DNA from 3 places in the Serratia sp. GW822-FHT06E05 genome. Region 2 is predicted to be linked to each of the others. Evidence: predicted binding sites of a transcription regulator. Region 2 holds the regulator's gene; each other region holds the start of a gene.

Region 1 (7,274 bases), on a different contig from region 2:
AGCGGCATTATTCTGGCGCACTCCAACGAATCCGAATGGGTGACCTTCCGTAACAACAAAAACAACGAGGCCTTCCTCGACCGCGTTTACATCGTCAAGGTGCCTTACTGCCTGCGAGTCTCGGAAGAGATCAAAATCTACGACAAACTTCTGGATCACAGCGAACTGACCCATGCGCCGTGCGCCCCTGGCACGCTGGAAACCTTAGCGCGCTTTACCGTACTCTCACGCATGAAAGAGCCGGAAAACTCCAGCATCTACTCGAAGATGCGCGTCTATGACGGCGAAAGCCTGAAGGATACCGATCCGAAAGCCAAGTCGTACCAGGAATACCGCGACTACGCCGGGGTCGATGAAGGCATGAACGGCCTGTCCACCCGCTTCGCGTTTAAAATTCTGTCGCGGGTGTTCAACTTTGATCACGCAGAGGTCGCCGCTAACCCGGTTCACCTGTTCTATGTGTTGGAACAGCAGATCGAACGTGAGCAATTCCCGCAAGATCTGGCAGAGAAATACCTGGAGCACCTGAAAGGCTATCTGATCCCGAAATATGCCGAATTTATCGGCAAAGAGATCCAGACGGCTTATCTGGAATCTTACTCGGAATACGGTCAGAACATTTTTGACCGCTACGTGACCTATGCAGACTTCTGGATCCAGGATCAAGAGTACCGTGATCCGGACACCGGCCAGCTGTTCGATCGCGAGTCCCTGAACGCTGAACTGGAGAAAATCGAGAAACCGGCCGGCATCAGCAACCCGAAAGATTTCCGCAACGAAATAGTCAACTTCGTGCTGCGCGCCCGTGCTAACAATAGTGGCCGTAACCCTAACTGGACCAGCTATGAGAAGCTGCGTACCGTGATCGAGAAGAAAATGTTCTCGAACACCGAAGAGTTACTGCCGGTGATTTCCTTTAACGCAAAAACCTCAACGGATGAGCAGAAAAAACACGACGACTTCGTCGACCGTATGATGGAGAAAGGCTACACCCGCAAACAGGTTCGTCTGCTGTGTGAATGGTATCTGCGGGTCAGAAAGTCTTCGTAACGTCTAATGAGAATTAGCGTCATGGAGATGGCGTATACCCAAAATAATTGGCGTTGCATCAAGGCGGTAAGAGCGCTTATCCCGATGAGCTTACTCTGGTAAGTGATTCGGGTAAGTGACCGCAACCAACACAGAGGCAACGGCAAGTATAACGAGTATAGAAAGTTGGCAACGTCGTTTGGGGGAAGTATGGCCTATTTCATTGACCGACGGCTTAACGGCAAAAACAAGAGCATGGTTAACCGCCAACGCTTCTTGCGCCGCTACAAGTCGCAAATCAAACAGTCGATTGCCGAAGCCATCAACAAGCGTTCGGTCACCGACGTAGACAGTGGGGAGTCCGTCTCGATCCCCGCTGGCGATATCAACGAACCTATGTTTCATCAGGGTCGCGGTGGCACACGCCACCGCGTTCATCCGGGCAATGACCACTTTGTGCAAAATGACCGCGTCGAACGCCCTCAGGGTGGCGGCGGTGGCGGCGGCGGTCAGGGCAATGCCAGCCAGGATGGTGAAGGCGAAGACGAGTTTGTTTTCCAGATATCCAAGGACGAGTATCTCGACCTGCTGTTTGAAGATCTGGCGCTGCCGAACCTGAAAAAGAATCAGTATAAGCAGCTCACCGAGTACAAAACCCATCGGGCCGGTTACACCGCCAACGGCGTACCGGCCAATATCAGCGTGGTGCGTTCGTTGCAAAACTCGCTGGCGCGCCGTACTGCCATGACCGCAGGAAAACGTCGCGCTTTGCATGAGTTGGAAGACGAACTCACCCAGATGGAAAACACCGAGCCGGTGCAACTGCTGGAAGAGGAACGGCTGCGCAAGGAAATTGCCGAACTGAGAAAGAAAATCGAAAGCGTGCCATTTATCGACACCTTTGATTTACGCTATAAGAACTATGAGCGCCGACCGGAGCCTTCCAGCCAGGCGGTAATGTTCTGCCTGATGGACGTGTCCGGCTCCATGGATCAGGCCACCAAGGACATGGCCAAGCGTTTCTATATTCTGCTCTATTTGTTCCTGAGCCGTACCTATAAAAACGTCGAGGTGGTGTATATACGCCACCATACCCAAGCGAAGGAAGTGGATGAGCAGGAGTTCTTCTACTCGCAGGAGACTGGCGGCACCATTGTATCTAGCGCGCTGAAACTGATGAATGAAGTGGTTGAGGAACGTTACGATCCGGCGCAATGGAACATCTACGCCGCGCAGGCGTCGGATGGCGACAACTGGGCCGATGACTCACCGTTGTGCCACGAACTGCTGGCGAAAAAGCTGCTGCCGATGGTTCGCTACTACAGCTACATTGAAATCACCCGCCGCGCCCACCAGACGCTGTGGCGCGAATACGAGGACCTGCAGGCAAAATTCGAAAACTTTGCCATGCAGCATATCCGGGAACCGGACGATATTTACCCGGTATTCCGCGAACTTTTCCACAAGCAGACCGTATAATTACACATAAATTCATTTTAAATCAGCCGGTTAACTTGGTTTTCCGGCTGTTTTTTTGTATTCGTTGAGTGATTTGAAATTGCTTGCTTAACAATAGATTGCCTGTAGTTTTGGGGAATGATTCGCTTAACTTTTAATGTCAGGCCACATGACATTACTCAGCAGTTACCTATAACATAGGGTTATAAACCCAAGATCACTAGTCATTGAGACACTATGGATTTCTTAACCTTTTTAACTAAAGTGCTTGATTTTATTTCCAGTATTGTAGGTTCTGTCGTTTGGCCTGGCGCCATTATTCTTATTGCCTACTACGGGAAGAATGACATAAAGGATCTACTTCTATCTTTGAAGCGTCTAAAATTTAAAGAATATGAGCTTGAGTTTGAAAGGAAGGCTCAAGAGGTGGCTGATAGTGTTGAAATTTCCCTACCACCAGAGATTGATGCAAGCAAGGAGAAGAAAGAACACTTGTTATCCACTGGGCCTCGACAAGCAATACTTGAGTCATGGATTCAGTTGGAAAATTCTGCATATGGGGCTGTCCTTAGGGTTACTCATGGTTTGCGACCATCACCAAGCCCTGCATATCTGATGCGCGAACTACAAGAGAACAAAATTCTCGATAACGAAAAATTAAATATATTCAAAGAATTACGTACCATGCGCAATGAAGCAGTACATTCGTATCGCTTTGATTACTCTTTTTCTGCCATTGAAAACTATGTAAATTCCGCACTTAAACTTTCTTCTTATTTAGATGATTTCAAAGTAGATGATTAGTTAAAACAGTAATATACATTAACATTATTTTGAGATAATTATCTATGTGTGGCCGTTTTGCTCAAGTACAGACCCGCGCCGACTATCTCGATGTGCTCGCTTCTGACCTCGAATTCGCCGGTGCGTTAGATAATGTTCCGATCCGTCGCTATAACGTAGCGCCAGGTACCCGCGTGCTTTTACTTAATCAACGCGACGATAAATTGCACCTTGATCCTATTGAGTGGGGTTACGGCCCGGATTGGTGGCGTGAAATGAAACGCCAGCCGGTTATCAATGCCCGCGTTGAAACGGCAGCCACCAGCAGAATGTTTAAGCCATTATGGGATCACGGCCGTGCACTGGTAATGGCTGATGGCTGGTATGAGTGGAAGAAAGACAAACACGACGCCAAAGTAAAGCAGCCTTACTTCATCTATCATGAATCGAAATCGCCGATATTTTTCGCTGCAATAAGCCGCCATCACCCCGATGAAAAAGATCCTCCTGATGATGACGGTTTTGTCATTGTGACCAGCTCCAGTGAATCTGGCCTACTCGATATTCATGATCGGCGTCCCGTCGTTTTACCGCCGGCGGCAGCACGCGAATGGATGGACCCGAGCACGAGCTCAGAGCGCGCTGAAGAACTGGCAAAGGAAGCGGCCACGCCTCCCGATGATTTTTCATGGTACCCAGTAGGTAAATCAGTCGGCAACATCCGTAACGATAATGCCGAACTCATAAAACCAATCTCAAGCCCGTTGGTTTAATATACTCGCGCACGGGGAAGATCACTGAGCCGAGTGGTATATGCCGGTGAAAGCAGCTCACGCTTCATTGACCACGCCTGGTCTGCTCCTTGTCCTGCGAACCATAGCTTTGCCCTACCCGAGTTATTGATGCGGTCAAGTACACCCATCAACTGCTCACTATTATGCCGCGGCTGATATTCATCGAACAGCCCAAGCTGGGCAACGCCCTGGCTGAAGAAATCTTGCAGCATTACCCCGCCTTTCTGATACCGATGACCGGGTTGCCAAATCGCATCAAGGCAGCGCATAGCCGCGGCAATTATGTCCCGGGTATCCTGCGTCGGCGTACTCAATTTTATACTGGCTGTGTTGCCGTAGTATTCCTCATTGATGGCGAACGGACTGGTTTTAAGCCAGGCACTGACATGCCGGCAATATTGTCGCTCTTCACGCAGCTTCTCTGCCGCGCGCGTCGCGTACATGCAGATCGCCTGATGCATCTGGTTATATTCGGTAATGCGATCACCAAAGCTTCGGCTGCAAATGATCTGCTGCTTCGTCGGCGCGAACTCTTCAAGTTCAAGGCAAGGTTGACCGCGTAGCTCTCGCACAGTCCGCTCTATCACAACGCTGAAGTGCTTGCGGATCATCGTAGTGCTAGCGTCGGCTAACTGAAGCGCGGTTTCGATCCCCATCATGTTAAGCTTTTTCGATATCCGCCGGCCGATACCCCAGACTTCATTCACCGGCAGTAAGTCCATAAGTTTGCGCTGGCGCCCTTCATTGGACAAATCCACAACCCCGCCAGTCTTGTCCCACTTCTTCGCCGCAAAGTTGGCCAGCTTCGCCAGTGTCTTGGTTTGGGCAATGCCAACACCGACAGTTAGCCCGGTATCGCGCAACACTTTAGCCCTCACCTGGCGACCGAAGGTTTCAAGGTCGATACAGTTACGGACGCCTGTCAGATCCATAAAACTCTCATCAATTGAGTAAATCTCAACACGCGGCGCCATCTCTTCTAAAACGGCCATTACTCGCTGTGACATATCAGCATAGAGTTCATAATTGCTGCTGAACGCTATCCCCCCGACGCTCTCAAATTCGCGCTTAATTTTGAAGTAGGGTTCCCCCATTTTCAGGCCCAGAGCCTTCGCCTCTTTACTCCTGGCCACCACGCACCCATCATTATTCGATAGAACGACAACGGGCCGGCCGCGCAGGTCTGGACGCCACAATGTTTCGCAGCTGGCGTAAAAGCTATTAACATCGGCGAGCGCATACATTACTTAAGCCTCGTTATCGAAGACACTACGACGCCCATCACCTCCAGGTCGTCGCCGCCGTCATGGAGTGAGATCGGCTCATACTTCGGGTTCATAGGCTCAAGCTGCGCGCGCGGATGTAAGCAAAGGCGTTTCACAGTGAACTCACCGGCGATGCTGGCAATGACGATATCACCATGGGCTGGGTTGATACTGCGATCGACAACGAGCATAGAGCCCTCCGTGATGCCCGCCTCCAGCATCGAGTCGCCGGTCGCATAGAGGAAATAGGTCGCGTTAGGGTGGCTGATGCAGTACTCGTTCAAGTCGATACGTGAACTAACGTAATCAGCTGCAGGACTGGGAAAGCCCGCTGGTACTTTATCGGAAAACAGCGGGATCTCTAGTTTGGTTGGGTTTGGTGTTGGATAAAAGAAAGTCATAATGCTGCCTTGTTACTGTGTTTTTATACAGTATAAGCGCAAATTTTTAGCGGGGGAAAGTTCGGAAAACTCTTGGAATGGTAGGATATTGATCGGTAAAGAAAGATAGTTCCTGTAAATGTTTTTGCGTGATAGTTAGCTTTGCGATCGTTTTGGACGATCGATACTCAGTAATTGATCTACAAAACCAATTTGAAGCGTTTTAGCTGCGGCCTCAACATGTAGGACTAATCCCCTTGCCTTGGCCCTCAAATGCCCATCAAAGCGCTGACACGGATCGCAGCCGTAGTTTCTTTCGCATCCATTACCACTGGATTTACTCGTTGGCCGGATGTCATGTTCATCTCAAGTTGCGTGATGCTTGCTATCTGGGCTCATGCTGAATGGGACTGGAGAAGGCGGAGATAACCCCGCCCTATCATTTATGGAACAAACGGGCCTCGGCCACCAACAATAGTGGCAACGGTATCCATGTGAGATTTAGCTACCGACAAGTCCATAAATTCGTTGTAGAACAGCAGAAACCCAAGCGTACCCTGGGCACCAGCAGAGATAGAGCCTCCAGATACGCCAGCCGGTACGCCATTAACACTGTAACCACGAGACACGTTCTTAGCTCTCGCACTCATGTTGACCGATGCGCCCACTGTTCCTGCATGCAGGATTTCTCGAAGCGTTGTGTTGTTCCAGCTCCAGGCTCTCACCGTCCAACCGCCAGCAACCCCCATCCCGATTGAATTCAGATTGCCTGCATTACCCGTTGCTATATCAACCTGCCCGGTTCCCCCATTCAACTTAATGATACGGCCACCACGATAGTTCGCTGAAGAGGTATCAAGGTTATTCACCAGGGATGCATTGTTTGCGTTAGTTGCGAGATTCCAGCAGCCAATGACCGTCATTTCATCACGTTCAATAACTGGCGTCTGAATGATGTGGTTACTATCGTTTAAAAGAATTGCACCTTGAGCGTTGTATCCGCCGTTCCAGGTGAAATGGTTACCACGCCCTGAAAAGTCCCGGTTACTCAAGCAGTCATAACCTGCAAGTAGCGTGTCAGTAATCAGGGGGATCCGCGGGTCGATTATGTTCGTATAGTCGAGGTTAAAGGTCACATCGTAGATTGTGCGAAGGCTATTCATTTTTTCCGCCTGATTATAATTTAAAGAGTCCGATTTGTTTGGTGTTGATATCTACCGCTCCGCAACTTATAACCAAGGTTGCTGTTGTCACTCCGGCTGGAACAACAAATTCTTGATAGAAATAACTGAAGTCATCCACCTTCTTATTCCATGTCCTCATTCCAGCAAGATAATTAGTGGAGCTTGCACTTCCCTGTGCAATATAAAATTCAAACTGAACGTCAGTATTGGATTTGATAAAGAAACCAAACCCTAATTTATCGCCTGGCGTTAAGGTAATTTGCTTAGTACGTTTAGAATTTCTTAACGTCCAAATATTCCCTTTGCCCTCTGGGTCAGGCGCAATAGAACTCGTCCCAGCGGTTACGGTAGTCCAACCATCAGGAGCATCTCCGGCACCAT
Region 2 (7,274 bases):
ATCCATGACCCGCCGCTTTGAACGTCACTGCGGGCGCGTGCACGTTGAGCCGCAGCGCGAGTGTTTTATCACCCGCGATCAACTGGGCGAAGAAGCCGACCATCTTCCTGACAGCCCACGATACTGGCTGCGTGAAATCGTGCTGTTGGGCGACAACCAGCCCTGGCTGCTGGGGCGTACGGTGATCCCGCAGGAAACTCTGACCGGCCCGGATTTGGCGCTGGTGGATTTGGGCACATTGCCGTTGGGGCGCTATCTTTTTAGCAGCGACGAGTTAACTCGCGATTACATCCATATCGGTCGGCAAGATGCGCTGTGGGCACGCCGTTCCCGCCTGCGACTGGCGGGTAAACCGCTGTTGCTGACCGAACTGTTTCTACCGGCTTCGCCGCTGTACGCCGCGGGCAGTACTGACCCCGAATGATGAGGAGAGGAAATACCTTGGAGGGAAGCGTGATTCAAAGTAAATGGCAGGCTTATAGCCATCTGATGCGCATCGATAAACCTATTGGCACCTTGCTGTTGCTGTGGCCGACGCTGTGGGCGCTGTGGCTGGCGGGGAAGGGCGTGCCGTCGCTGTCTATCCTGCTGGTGTTTGTGGTCGGGGTTTTCCTGATGCGTGCCGCCGGCTGTGTGGTGAATGATTACGCCGATCGCGCCGTTGATGGCCATGTGAAGCGTACCGCCGGACGCCCAATGCCCAGCGGCCGGGTGAGCGAAAAAGAGGCCAAGATCCTGTTTGTGGTGCTGGTGCTGATTTCGTTCGCGCTGGTGCTGACGCTGAATGCGATGACCATCTGGCTGTCTCTGGCGGCGTTGGCGCTGGCATGGGCCTATCCGTTTATGAAGCGGGTCACTCATTTGCCGCAGTTCGTATTGGGCGCCGCGTTTGGTTGGGGCATTCCAATGGCCTACGCCGCCGTCAGCGAATCGCTGCCGCTGAGCTGCTGGCTGCTGCTGCTGGCCAACATCTGCTGGACGGTGGCTTACGATACGCTGTATGCCATGGTCGATCGCGACGATGATCTGAAGATTGGTGTGAAATCCACCGCCATTTTGTTCGGCCGCTATGACAAACTGATCGTCGGCCTGCTGCAGTTCGCCACCTTGCTGCTGATGCTGTGGGTGGGCTATCTGGCGCAGTTGAGCGGCGCGTTTTATTGGTCGCTGTTGCTGGCGGGAGCCCTGTTTATCCATCAGCAAAAACAAATTGCCGGTCGTGAACGGGATGCCTGTTTCAAAGCGTTCCTGGATAACAACTACGTCGGGCTGGTACTGTTTATCGGTATTGCGCTGAGTTACTGGCAAAGTTGACCGCGTTCGGACAGTAAAAAAGGCACCCTGGGGTGCCTTTTTGTTTTCTTTAGCAACGTATTACTGGTCTTTCTCTTCCGGTTCAACCGCTTCCGGCAGAGTGTTGGTTTCCGCCGGCATGCTGACGCTTTCAATGGTCAGTTTGATTTCCGGGGTAATCAGGTCGCTCAGCATGTTGTACACCTCAAGGGTGTGCTCACGCACCGCATCGCCAATATCATTGATGTAGCCTTCTTCACGCAACGTAGCCACCAGGGTGGAGAATACCGCCTTGTCGAAGAACTCCGGTGCGTTGATGCCGTGCAGCACGGATAAACGCTGCGCCATGATACGGCTCTCTTTCTCCAGCGCACCGCGGTTAATGCTCGGGTTGGCGCTGAGGATAGACATGGTGATGGCGTAGCGCTGCAAGGTTTCACGGACGCCGGCGGCCAGCAGCTGCAACGGACGGATGCGCGCTGGATTCAGTACCAGATCGTCGCCTTTATCGCAGATCAATTGCTGACGGATCATTTCCTCTATCAGCGGTTGCAGCACCTCCGGCAGTTGTTCCTTGTCGTTGTGCAGGAACAGCTCGGCTTTCAGCATCGGGTAGATCAAACCAATCTGGCGCAGCAGTTCAGCGCGAGATACCCGGCGATGGTGCATCACGATAGTGGCAATCAGTGATGGCAGAACCAGCAGGTGATGGATATTGTTGCGGTAATAGGTCATCAGCACCGCCTGCTCGCGCGGCAGGATGATGATATCGCCGATGTTATCCTTCTCCACCTCGAACTTGTTCATGTTCAACGCGTGATCCAGCAACTCATCCGGCGTTTGAGTCGGCACGGTAACGTCATCGGCATAAGGCACGTTGCGCATCAGTTGCAGATAGCATTCCAACTGTTCAAGCAACTGCTCGCGGGTTAAAGAGCGCTGGCGAGAAGCCAGTAACGCCGTGGAACACAGGTTCATGGCGTTGGCCGCTGCGGCATTGTTGATGCGCACCATAATCTTGGCCGCCAGATCGTTGACCGTCGGCGTCAGCCAGCTTGGGCGCTGGGATTCGATCGGGTCAATCGATTCACGCCACTGCGGCACATTCTGGTTCAGGTAGGTGGTCAACGGCAGGGGATCGCCAAAGTTCACGTAGCCCTGGCCGAGATTACGCAGTTTGCGCAAGCCGCGCAGCATCTGCAGCAGGCTCTCTTTTTCCTTGGTGGCGCCACGCAGCTCTTTGGCGTAGGTACCCACTTCCATCACGTGCTCGTAACCGATGTAGATCGGCACCAGCGTGATAGGGCGGGCCCCGCCGCGCAGCATCGCCTGAATGGTCATCGACAAGGTGCCGGTCTTCGGCTCCAGCAAACGCCCGGTACGGGAACGCCCGCCTTCGACAAAGTACTCGACCGAGTAACCGCGGGTAAACAGCTCGCCGAGGTATTCACGGAACACCGTCGAGTACAGCTTGTTGCCTTTGAAGGTCCGGCGGATAAAGAACGCGCCCAGGCGGCGGAAGATCGGCCCGGCCGGCCAGAAGTTGAGGTTAATACCGGCAGCAATGTGCGGCGGCACCAGGCCCTGGTGGTACAACACATAGGACAACAGCAGATAGTCCATGTGGCTGCGGTGACAGGGCACATACACGATCTCGTGGCCGTCCTGCGCCAGCTGACGCACCCGCTCGGCGTTGGTGACGTTGATGCCCTGATACAAGCGGTTCCAGGTCCAGCTCAGCACGCGGTCGGAAAGGCGCACCGTCTCGTAAGAGAAGTCGGCGGCAATCTCTTCCATCAATGCAATGGCATTTTGCTGGGCTTTTTCGTGGGAGATTTTTTTACTGCGCGCTTCGTCTTCGACCGCTTTTTCGATCGCTTTGGACGCCAACAGCTTGTTGAACAGGTCCTGACGGGCCGGCAGGCTTGGGCCTACGGCGGCCAGACGCTGACGCGAGAAGTGCATCCGGGCTACGCGAGCCAGCTTTTGCGCGATGATCTTGTCCGTACCGTGCTCGGTCGCCATGCGGCGCAGCGAAACGGTATTGGAGAAGCGCACAAAGCTATCGCGGCCGAGCCACAGCACGGCAAAGAATTTCTGCACGCCATTTAGCAAGCGCAGATGCGGTGTGCCGTGGCCTTCGCGCCCCGGAGAGCGGCCAAACATCACCGAAACCGGCAGCATCTGAATATCGAGATCCGGGTTACTGCGGTGCAGATCCAGATAGTCGTGGAACAGTTTTACCGACTCTTCTTTCGGCGTGTAGTAGCGGAATACGCGCGGGCCGTCGTGAATAAACACGTGGCTGGGCAGCACGGTGCCGTCTATTTCCAGCGGTTCGAGAGGATCGGGCAAATCCTGCGCCAGGCACTGGGTGCGCAGCGTCAGTAAATCCGCCTTGGAATTATAAGGTAAAACATACAAAATCGGCCGTGAGGGATCCAACCCTAACTCCGTGACCGGATCTGAAGGGATAACCTTACTTCTTACCAACAATTTGAGTGGTAAATTCAATAGTTTATAATAAATTTTACGCCAACCTGACATAACAACGTGAAGCCTCTTGTTAGCAATGCGCCGCAAGCATACCAGAAACCGGGTAGCAGATCTGTGGTGTTGGAAAACCGGGAGCCGTGAGCGCTTCCTGGCCTAGACTGTTTAATTATGACTTACCTCTGCGAAAGGCACTAAAAACATGACGAACCAAGCAACCGGCCTGACCCGTATTATTAAAGCCGCCGGCTACTCTTATAAAGGTTTTTCCGCTGCCTGGCAGCACGAAGCGGCGTTCCGCCAGGAGTTGGTGGTGACCGTGCTGGCTATCATACTGGCGATTTGGCTGGACGTGGGTGCGATAGCGCGCATTTTACTGATTGGGTCGGTGGTGCTGGTGATGATTGTCGAGATGCTCAACAGCGCAATTGAGGCGATTGTTGACCGGGTGGGGACCGAGTATCACGAGCTGTCCGGCCGGGCCAAGGATATGGGGTCGGCGGCAGTTTTGCTGGCGGTTATTTTGGCGCTGTTTGTTTGGGCCGCGGTGCTGTGGCAGCACTTTGTCTGAGCAGAGCAAGCTCGTTGCGATCCGGGTCGCTAATCCCTGATTTTTATTCATTCTTCGGTTCCCAAGCCGCACTTACCTGTATATACTCACAGCAAGACTGTATAAACAAACAGGGGGCGGAATGAAAGCACTAACTACCAGACAGCAAGAGGTCTATGATCTGATTCGCGATCATATTTCGTCCACTGGCATGCCGCCGACGCGTGCCGAGATCGCCATGCGTCTGGGGTTCCGTTCGCCAAATGCCGCAGAAGAACATCTGAAAGCGCTGGCGCGTAAAGGCGTCATCGAAATCGTCTCCGGCGCTTCGCGCGGCATTCGGTTGCTGATGGAAGATGAAGAGGGTTTACCGCTGATTGGCCGCGTGGCTGCCGGTGAGCCGCTGCTGGCACAGCAGCATATCGAAGGTCACTACAAGGTGGATCCTTCACTGTTCAAACCGAGCGCGGATTTCCTGCTGCGGGTTAACGGCATGTCGATGCGTGATATCGGTATTCTGGACGGTGACCTGTTGGCGGTGCATAAAACTCAGGACGTGCGTAATGGCCAGGTGGTTGTGGCGCGCATCGAAGATGAAGTTACGGTCAAGCGGCTGAAAAAGCACGGTAACGTGGTTGAGCTGCTACCGGAAAACAGTGAATTCCAGCCGATTGTGGTTGATCTGCGTCAGCAGAACTTCACCATTGAAGGCTTGGCGGTCGGCGTGATCCGCAACGGCGACTGGGTTTAACCCATAAGCCTGCACGCTGCCCTTTGATTTAAATCGCCCCAGCTCTGGGGCGATATCATTTCTGACCGATTAAAACCGCATTGCCACGGGAACATTTCACTATGCGCCTGCTCTCCGCCTTCACCAGCGATACCGATAAAGCCTTGTGGCGCCTGGCGCTGCCAATGATCTTCTCCAATATCACCGTGCCGTTGCTTGGGCTGGTGGATACCGCAGTGATCGGTCACCTCGACAGCCCTGTTTATCTGGGTGGTGTGGCGGTGGGAGCGATGGCGACCAGCTTCCTGTTCATGCTGTTGTTGTTCCTGCGTATGAGCACCACCGGTCTGACTGCACAGGCTCTGGGCGCACAAAACCCACAGGGATTGGCGCGCGCCTTTATGCAACCGCTGCTGCTGGCGGCGTTGGCCGGTGTGGCCATTGTCTTGCTGCGCCATCCGCTGATCGAACTGGCGCTGAAAATCGTCGGTGGCGACGAGGCGGTGCTGGAGCAGGCCCGATTATTCCTCGAGATCCGCTGGTTGAGCGCGCCGGCGGCATTGGCGAACATGGTTATCCTGGGCTGGCTGCTTGGCGTGCAATACGTACGTGCGCCGGTGATCCTGCTGATTGTCGGCAACTTATTGAATATTGTACTGGATATCTGGCTGGTGATGGGGCTGGGCTGGAACGTGCAAGGTGCGGCGACGGCGACAGCTATTTCTGAGTATGCCACGCTGCTGCTGGGCTTATGGCTGTCCTGGCGGGTCATGCGCCTACGTGGCATTTCCATGCCGATGCTGCGCACTGCCTGGCGCGGTAACCTGCGGCGTTTGCTGGCGCTGAACCGCGATATTATGCTGCGTTCCCTGCTGCTGCAGCTGTGCTTCGCTTCTTTGACCATCTTCGGTGCCCGGCTTGGCGGCGAAGTAGTGGCAGTGAATGCGGTGCTGATGAACTTACTGACCTTTACCGCCTATGCGCTCGACGGTTTTGCCTACGCGGTTGAAGCGCATTCTGGCCATGCCTATGGCGCGCGTGACGATAGCCAACTGCGCAAGGTGTGGCGTGCGGCTTGCCGACAAGCCTGTCTGGTCGCGTTGGCCTTTGGCCTGGTTTATGCCGTTGCCGGTCAGCATATTATCGCCGCCTTGACCTCGTTACCGGAACTGCGTGCGCTGGCCGGCCACTATCTGCCGTGGCAGGTGGTGCTGCCATTGGTGGGCGTATGGTGCTATTTGCTGGACGGCATGTTTATTGGCGCCACCCGAGGAGCAGAAATGCGCAACAGCATGGCAGTGGCAGCGGCCGGCTATGGTTTAACGCTGCTGACCGTACCCGTCTTGGGCAATCATGGTTTATGGCTGGCGCTGGCGGTCTTTCTTTCTCTGCGAGGCATCGCGCTCGGCTGGATTTGGCACCGCCACAGGCTGCGCGGTACCTGGTTTGCCGCGGATCCAACGGCTCACAATGAGACGTTATCATAAAATTAACTAATGTTTTGTATTCATATTGAGTTACATATTATCGCGTCGATTTAGTCCCGCTTACTGACTGTTATTTCGGGTGTTTTACTTAATTTTGTTGTTTTGTTGAATTTTTATTCTGGTTTTTTGTTCTTTATCGATATCTGTTGCTATAGTTAATCATGTGGCTGGCGGAATGAATTGGAATGACATTCCCTTCATTTTAGGTCAATTGACCATGATTATTACTCAGTTAAGCCCAGCGACAAGTTTTTAAAACTGACTAATCACAGGTAACGGAGAGGTTATGAACAAAGATCAAGCCGACGGTAACTGGAAGCAGTTTAAAGGGAAAGTGAAGGAAAAATGGGGCAAGCTGACCGATGACGATTTGACGGTCATTGAAGGGAAACGCGAACAGCTTGTCGGTAAAATTCAGGAACGCTACGGCTACCAGAAAGAGGCGGCCGAGAAAGAAGTGAAATCCTGGGAAGACCACAACAAGTATCGCTGGTAGTGCGATAGGCCGCAGCGGATTGCGGCCGTAAACTATGCTGATGGCCAGGCGTTTCAATCCCCTTGACGCTATGGCCGAAGGTACAGGGAGGTACCTGATACCCTCTTATTTCTTCTTGATAGCGATGCTGTGATCGTGTTCGCCGCAATCATGTTTGCTATCGCAGGCTTCTACCTCAACGCAACCCTCACACAGGCCATGGGCTTCTACCACGCTGTGACGTAG
Region 3 (7,274 bases), on a different contig from region 2:
GGCGCCAGCGCCATCTGGTCCAATTCACCCACGTTCCAGGCCGAGACTATGATGCGGCGTGAATCCGGATCCTGTTTCAGCTGGTTCAGCACCGTGGTCAACTGGTCGATCTGACGGCCGTCTGCGGCTCCCCATGCACGCCACTGTTTGCCGTACACCGGGCCAAGGTCGCCGTTCTCGTCGGCCCACTCGTCCCAGATACTGACCTTGTTTTCCTTCAGGTAAGCCACGTTGGTGTCGCCGTTCAGGAACCACAACAGTTCATGGATGATCGAACGCAGGTGACATTTTTTGGTGGTCACTAACGGGAAGCCTTCCTGCAAATTGAAACGCATCTGGTGGCCGAAAATCGACAGCGTGCCAGTGCCGGTACGGTCGGCTTTAGGGGTGCCCTCGGCGAGCACTTTGTTCATCAAATCCAGATACTGTTTCATTTGTTCCTCACGACAGTTGTTGCTGCGGGCGGCGACGATACGCCCAAATCATCATAATAATACCGGCCACCACCATAGGAACGGACAGGATCTGCCCCATGCTGATTACGCCGTCGAACAGGCCGAGCTGGGCATCCGGCTGACGGAAAGCTTCGACGATAATGCGGAATACGCCATAACCAATCAGGAACAGGCCGGAAACGGCGCCCATCGGCCGCGGTTTGCGAATAAACAGGTTCAGAATGATAAACAGCACCACGCCTTCCAGCAGCAGTTCATACAGCTGGGACGGGTGGCGCGGCAGCACGCCGTATTGATTCAGGATCGGCAGCAGTTGCGGATCGGCGGCGGCAAGCGCTACGTCTTCCGCGCGTGAACTTGGGAACAGCATCGCCCATGGCGTATCGGTGGTAACACGGCCCCAGAGTTCGCCGTTGATAAAGTTGCCCAAGCGGCCGGCACCCAGGCCGAAGGGGATCAACGGGGCAATAAAATCAGAAACCTGGAAGAAGGTGCGTTTGGTACGACGAGCGAACCAGAACATCACCAGAATAACCCCCATCAGGCCGCCGTGGAACGACATACCGCCATCCCAGACTTTGAACAGATAGAGCGGGTTATCCAGGAACAGCGGCAGGTTGTAGAACAACACATAGCCAACGCGGCCACCGACGAACACACCGAGGAAACCGGCATACAGCAGGTTCTCTACTTCATCCTTGGTCCAGCCGCTGCCCGGTTTGTTGGCACGGCGCACCGCCAGCCACATGGCAAAAACGAAGCCAACCAGGTACATCAGACCGTACCAATGCAGAGAGACCGGACCGATAGAGAAAATCACCGGATCAAATTTAGGAAACGCCAGATAGCTATTGGTCATCTATCACCACAACATGTCTATTATTCTTCCCCATCCGGGGGCGGCAGGTGCCAAACGCGGTGAAACGCAGCAGGAGCACTTTTTCCGTTGCTTTCAACACAGTGAGGAGGCGGATAATAGCATAAGCTTAAGCGTCTCCGGACTGGACTGCTGGGAAAAGTTCTGTAAAAAAATCAGTCAGCCTGCGGCGTTACTTGCCACCGCGGATTAACCCGCCCATGCCGCGCCGCTCCATAAACGCCGCCACCTGATGGCGCACCTCAGTGGTCATTTGAGCACTGAGTACACGCTGCGCCAGCACTTCGGCGTCGGAGAGCTCAATATGCCGCAGCAGATATTTGATCCGCGCCACGCTACGTCCGTTCATGCTCAGGTTGCGGTAGCCCATGCCCACCAGCAGCAAAGCCCCCATGGGATCGCCGGCCAGTTCACCGCACAACCCCACCGGCAGCCCGACGGCCTGGGCCTGAACGACAATCATCTTGAGCACCTGCAGCATGGAAGGATGCAGGCTGTCGTATAGCGAAGCCACTCGGGTATTGTTGCGATCCACCGCCAACAGGTACTGAGTCAGGTCGTTGGTACCGACCGAAATAAACTCCACCCGCCCGGCCAGATGCGGGATCAGGAAGATCATCGACGGCACTTCAAGCATTACGCCAAGTTTGGGTTTGGGAATTTCATACCCCAGCACTTCTTCTACTTCCCGCCCAGCGCGGTCGATCAGGCGTCGGGCCTCGTCGATCTCTTCCAGACTGGTGATCATCGGCAGCAAAATGCCCAGATTGCCGGTACCGGCATTGGCACGCAGCATGGCGCGCACCTGGATCAGGAAGATTTCCGGCTGATCCAGGGTGATGCGGATACCGCGCCAACCCAGACAGGGGTTTTCTTCGCTGATAGGCATATAAGGCAGCTGCTTATCGGCGCCGATATCCAGCGTGCGCAGCGTCACCGGCTTGTTCGGATAGAGCTGCAACATACCCTGATATTGGGCGACCTGTTCCTCTTCGGAAGGGAAGCCACTCTGCAGCATAAATGGAATTTCGGTACGGTAGAGGCCGACGCCATCGACGCGCCCTCCCAGCAATTGCTCGTGTTCCGGGCTAAGACCGGCGTTGAGCATCACCTGCACTCGCTCGCCGCTTTTGAGCTGAGCCGGCTGTTCGACATCGTCTTCCGCCAATCGGCTTAATTCCAGCTCTTCGCTGATCAGCCGCTGGTATTCCTGCACCAGCACCGGCTCAGGATCAACCAGCAGCTCGCCGCGATAGCCATCGACAATCAGCAGGCGCTGGCTGAGCAATGCAGGCTGGATATCCGCCCCCATCACCGTCGGCACACCCATCGCCCGCACCAAAATAGCCGCGTGTGAGTTGGCGGCACCGTCGCGGACCACCACGCCGACCAGCCTGTCCTGTGGCATTTCGGCCAACAGGGTAGCGGTCAGTTCATCGGCTACCAGCACAAAACGCGCCGGCCACTGGGTTGCGCCCTGAGTGGTATCGTCGAGGTGGAATAAAAGACGCTGACCGAGCGCGCGCAGATCGCTGGCGCGCTCGCGCATGTAGGTGTCTTGCAGGCTGGCGAACTGGGCGGCAAAGACTTCGATCACCTGTTTCACCGCCCATTCGGCCACGGAGCCGGCATCGATCTCGGCGAAGAGTTCGCGCTTGAGACGGGCGTCGTTCAGCAGGTGAGAGTAAAGATCGAAAATCGCCGCGCTCTCTTTTTGCGAGCTGGCGGCAAAGCGCTTGCTGAAACGGCGGAATTCCGCCCCGGCTTCTTCCAGCGCCTGGGTCAGGCGTTCACGTTCGCTGGCGGTATCGAGCGTTGAGGCCTTGTAAACCTGATCGAGTGACGGCTGGCTGCTGTCCTGCCAACCTTCAGCCACTGCCACGCCTGGCGATGCCGCCAGCGCACGAATGCGCGTCTGGCGATACTGGCCAAAAAGAGCGTTAAGCTGCGATTGGGATAGGATACCGGCCATTTGCGTGGCCAGCGTCACCATAAAAGACTCTTCGCTTTCGTCGAACTGGCGCAGCTCACGCTGCTGAACCACCAATACGCCCAGCAGTTGGCGGCGATGAATGATCGGCACGCCGAGGAAGGATCGGAACCGATCCTCCTTCACCTGGGGAATATATTTGAAGCTGGGGTGGCTCTGCGCGTCCGCCAGGTTAATCGGCTCCGCACGGCGCCCAACCAGGCCGACGATGCCTTCATCAAAGGCCAGTGCGATAGTGCGCCCACGCGGTTTTTTTAACCCGCGTGTCGCCATCAGGTAATAACAGCGGCGGTCATTGTCTGCCAGATAGATGGAACAGACTTCCGTATCCATTGCCAGACAGGTTTCATTGACCAAAAGATCCAGCGCATCAGTCAGGCTGGCCGCCGCGGCCACCTTCTCAACAATTTCTCGCAAGCGCGTGAGCATAGTCGGCTTAACTTAACCTCTCTTCCGGCGATAAGCGGGGGTCTGCCGCTGCGCTGCCTGCTCCTGCATCGGCATCACGGTGACGGCGAATTCTTTCATCACCCGGCGGTAAACGTCGCGTTTGAACGACACCACCTGGCGCACCGGATACCAAAAGCTCACCCAGCGCCAGCCGTCAAACTCCGGCGTGCTGCTGCGTTGCATATTGATATCAGCGTCATTGCACATTAACTGCAAAAGAAACCATTTCTGCTTTTGGCCGATACAAACCGGCTTTGTGTCCCAACGCACCAAACGTTTTGGCAATTTATAGCGCAACCAGTTGCGGGTTGAGGCCAGGATACGCACATCCTTTTTGCTCAGCCCCACTTCTTCGAACAGCTCACGGTACATTGCCTGTTCTGCGGTTTCACCGGGGTTGATCCCCCCTTGGGGAAACTGCCAGGAGTGTTGACCGTAACGGCGAGCCCACAGGACTTGCCCCTGACGATTACAGATTACGATACCAACATTCGGGCGGTAGCCATCATCATCGATCACCGGACTACCTCGATAAGCTTAAATTCGCATAGATACCCTGATTGTTTCACACAAGCTACAGGCGGTAAACCACTGCTTTGCGGCGGTGCAGACCGGATAACATTGGGATAACTCACAGATAATGGCAAAGTTATAAACATGCGAAGCCGTTTACACGCGGTTTTATTCACTTTTTCTGTGGATAGGTGTGTGAAGAACTCAAGGGATAAGCCGGTAAAACTCCGGCGAACTCAAAATCACCATAAAAACAAAAACAAAAATATATCACTAAAAACATAAAGTTATCTATTTATCAACAACCCTACACAGAGTAAAAATGTGATCTATATCCGTTTAGGATCTTACCCTGGCGAAAGATCCACCAACGTCGTTTTTATCCACAGATTATCCGTGTGAGTTACGCACAAAACGGACAATTTCGCAAAAAAAAACCTGAGTCAAGGCTGTAAATCGAACCAGTGATCGGTAAAAATTTGGGTTATCCCATAAATCTGTGGATAAATAGGTGTAAGATCCTGTTTATTGTCGGTGGCTTCAGGTGCACAAGCGTCGCCCTGAATTTTTCCTCCGTCATGTAGCGGGAAAAAAGTCATGGAAAATCATGCTACTATTATTCTTTTCCCCAGACCTTACCCACCAAGGTTCGCTGTGTACAAATACAGTACATTTTTCAACCAAATCTAGCAGGTTCGCATTATGGCGTTTTTATCTCCTCTGCCCCCTCCTCCAGAAAATGAACAGCAACTGTTTGAACGGGCGCAGCAGCTTGCCGGCTGTCAGTTGGGAGAACTGGCGACACGTGCGCAGTTGCCTATTCCCAAAGACCTGAAGCGGGATAAAGGATGGGTTGGCATGCTGCTGGAGCAGTATCTTGGCGCCATGGCCGGCAGCAAGCCGGAACAGGATTTTCCCGAGTTGGGCATCGAGCTGAAAACCATCCCGATAGACGCCGCCGGCAAGCCGCTGGAAACCACTTTCGTCTGCGTAGCGCCCTTGACCGGCAACAGCGGCGTCACCTGGGCCAGCAGCCACGTACGCCATAAGCTGGCGCGGGTGCTGTGGATCCCGGTGGAAGGCGAGCGGCAGATTCCGCTGGCACAGCGGCGCATAGGTTCACCACTGTTGTGGAGCCCGAACGAAGAAGAAGAAGAGATGCTGCGCCGCGACTGGGAAGAACTGATGGATTTGATTGTGCTTGGCCACGTAGAACGGATCACCGCACGACACGGTGAAGTGCTGCAACTACGCCCCAAGGCGGCCAACAGTAAAGCCCTGACCGAAGCCATCGGCGAACAAGGTCAGCCGATCCTCACATTACCGCGCGGTTTCTATTTGAAAAAAAGTTTCACCGCCGCGCTGCTGGCAAGACATTTCTTAATCTGATCGCTTTTGTTTAGGCTGTGTTTAGCTAACAGTGTCGCCGTATCAATAAACGCGTATAATTCAGCCTTTGCTTTTTATTAAGGTGTGGCTAGGCAATGTTCGAATGGATTATGGATCCCAATGCCTGGTTAGCGTTAGGTACGCTGACCATTCTTGAGATCATTCTGGGTATTGATAACATTATTTTCCTTTCCCTGGTGGTGTCTAAACTGCCGAAAGCCCAGCAGAACAAGGCGCGTCGCATCGGGCTGGCCGGCGCAATGTTAATGCGTCTGGGGCTGTTGGCCTCTATCGCCTGGGTGATCCGTCTGACCCATCCGCTGTTTACCATCATGGATCACAGCGTTTCGGCTCGCGATCTGATCCTGCTGCTGGGCGGGCTGTTCCTGATTTGGAAAGCCAGTAAAGAGATCCATGAAACCATCGAAGGGTCGGACGAAGAGCACCACACTAAAGTGCACGGCTTCTTCGGTGCCATCGTGCAGATCATGCTGCTGGATATCATTTTCAGCCTGGATTCAGTGATCACCGCGGTAGGCCTGTCCGATCATCTGTTTATCATGATGGCAGCAGTAGTGATTGCCGTGGGCGTTATGATGTTTGCCGCCCGGCCGATTGGCGAGTTCGTTAACCGTCACCCTTCGGTGAAAATGCTGGCGCTGGCATTCTTGATCCTGGTGGGCTTCACCCTGATGCTGGAAAGCTTCCAGGTGCATGTACCTAAAGGCTACATCTACTTTGCGATGTTCTTCTCGATGTCGGTAGAAGCGCTCAATCTGATGCGCAGCAAGAAAAAACCCGCCTCTGAGTAATCCCCCAACGGGAGCGAGCGTAAGCCGCTCCCGTTAATATTTTTGTATCCCCCGCACAGTTTCAATGTCACTTTCTCTTACAGAGATAAGGACTTATCCGAAACACGATGCATCTATAGTTTGCTAATCTAGAAAGAAGCTTCTTTTTGCATACATAACTGAGGATCCGCAGGATGAAAAAGTGGGTAATGGCAGTGTCTGCGTTGGTGATGGCCGCCGGGTTGGCGGGATGCTCCAGCGATTACGTGATGGCGACCAAAGACGGCAATATGATCCTGACTCAGGGCAAGCCAGAGATTGACCAAGATACCGGCCTGATCAGCTATAAAGACGAAAAAGGCAACCATCGCCAGATCAACGGCGATCAGGTTTCACAGGTCATCGAACGCTAGTTTCCCGATCGGCTATCGCCCCCGCGTTGCGCGATAGCCCTCCCCGCACTGAATCCACTTCCCCCATCTTCTCGGCTTGGTTATAGTCGGCAAAGGCGAGATCACCGCCTTGCAGATTGTTTGGCTCCTGTTTTATCGGGTGTATAGCCCGTAAGCGCTAACACGAAAGGAAGGCCGTTAATGCAATACCACCGTATTCCCCACAGTTCTTTAGAAGTGAGCGTGCTGGGACTGGGCACCATGACCTTTGGCGAACAGAACAGTGAAGCCGATGCCCACGCGCAACTCGACTATGCATTAGCCGCTGGCATCAACCTGATCGATACCGCAGAGATGTACCCGGTACCGCCCCGCCCTGAAACCCAGGGGCTGACCGAACAGTACATCGGCAGTTGG

What was found. The regulator LexA, encoded in region 2, represses DNA repair genes until DNA is damaged. The targets are predictions, from matches to a motif close to TNCTGTATGTACATACAGNA.
Region 1: a site for LexA is predicted at 5,744-5,763, ahead of umuD (translesion error-prone DNA polymerase V autoproteolytic subunit). Genes of this name have one in related genera too.
Region 3: a site for LexA is predicted at 4,936-4,955, ahead of mutH (DNA mismatch repair endonuclease MutH). Genes of this name have one in related genera too.

The regions. Positions count from the first base shown of each region.
Region 1 is NZ_JBXALM010000002.1:17,843-25,116, forward strand. Features, by position in the region: gene yeaG (protein kinase YeaG) at 1-1,050, shown strand, start outside; gene AC1RKC_RS07560 (YeaH/YhbH family protein) at 1,240-2,508, shown strand; gene AC1RKC_RS07565 (hypothetical protein) at 2,725-3,291, shown strand; gene AC1RKC_RS07570 (SOS response-associated peptidase family protein) at 3,336-4,043, shown strand; gene umuC (translesion error-prone DNA polymerase V subunit UmuC) at 4,040-5,308, opposite strand; gene umuD (translesion error-prone DNA polymerase V autoproteolytic subunit) at 5,308-5,730, opposite strand; gene AC1RKC_RS07585 (hypothetical protein) at 6,153-6,872, opposite strand; gene AC1RKC_RS07590 (SGNH/GDSL hydrolase family protein) at 6,886-7,274, opposite strand, start outside.
Region 2 is NZ_JBXALM010000003.1:398,934-406,207, reverse strand. Features, by position in the region: gene ubiC (chorismate lyase) at 1-424, shown strand, start outside; gene ubiA (4-hydroxybenzoate octaprenyltransferase) at 421-1,314, shown strand; gene plsB (glycerol-3-phosphate 1-O-acyltransferase PlsB) at 1,375-3,840, opposite strand; gene AC1RKC_RS11870 (diacylglycerol kinase) at 3,989-4,357, shown strand; gene lexA (transcriptional repressor LexA) at 4,479-5,087, shown strand; gene dinF (MATE family efflux transporter DinF) at 5,189-6,553, shown strand; gene AC1RKC_RS11855 (CsbD family protein) at 6,840-7,049, shown strand; gene zur (zinc uptake transcriptional repressor Zur) at 7,155-7,274, opposite strand, start outside.
Region 3 is NZ_JBXALM010000010.1:88,593-95,866, forward strand. Features, by position in the region: gene thyA (thymidylate synthase) at 1-434, opposite strand, end outside; gene lgt (prolipoprotein diacylglyceryl transferase) at 442-1,314, opposite strand; gene ptsP (phosphoenolpyruvate--protein phosphotransferase) at 1,505-3,751, opposite strand; gene rppH (RNA pyrophosphohydrolase) at 3,764-4,291, opposite strand; gene mutH (DNA mismatch repair endonuclease MutH) at 4,988-5,674, shown strand; gene AC1RKC_RS20165 (TerC family protein) at 5,770-6,486, shown strand; gene AC1RKC_RS20170 (YgdI/YgdR family lipoprotein) at 6,660-6,878, shown strand; gene AC1RKC_RS20175 (NADP(H)-dependent aldo-keto reductase) at 7,059-7,274, shown strand, end outside.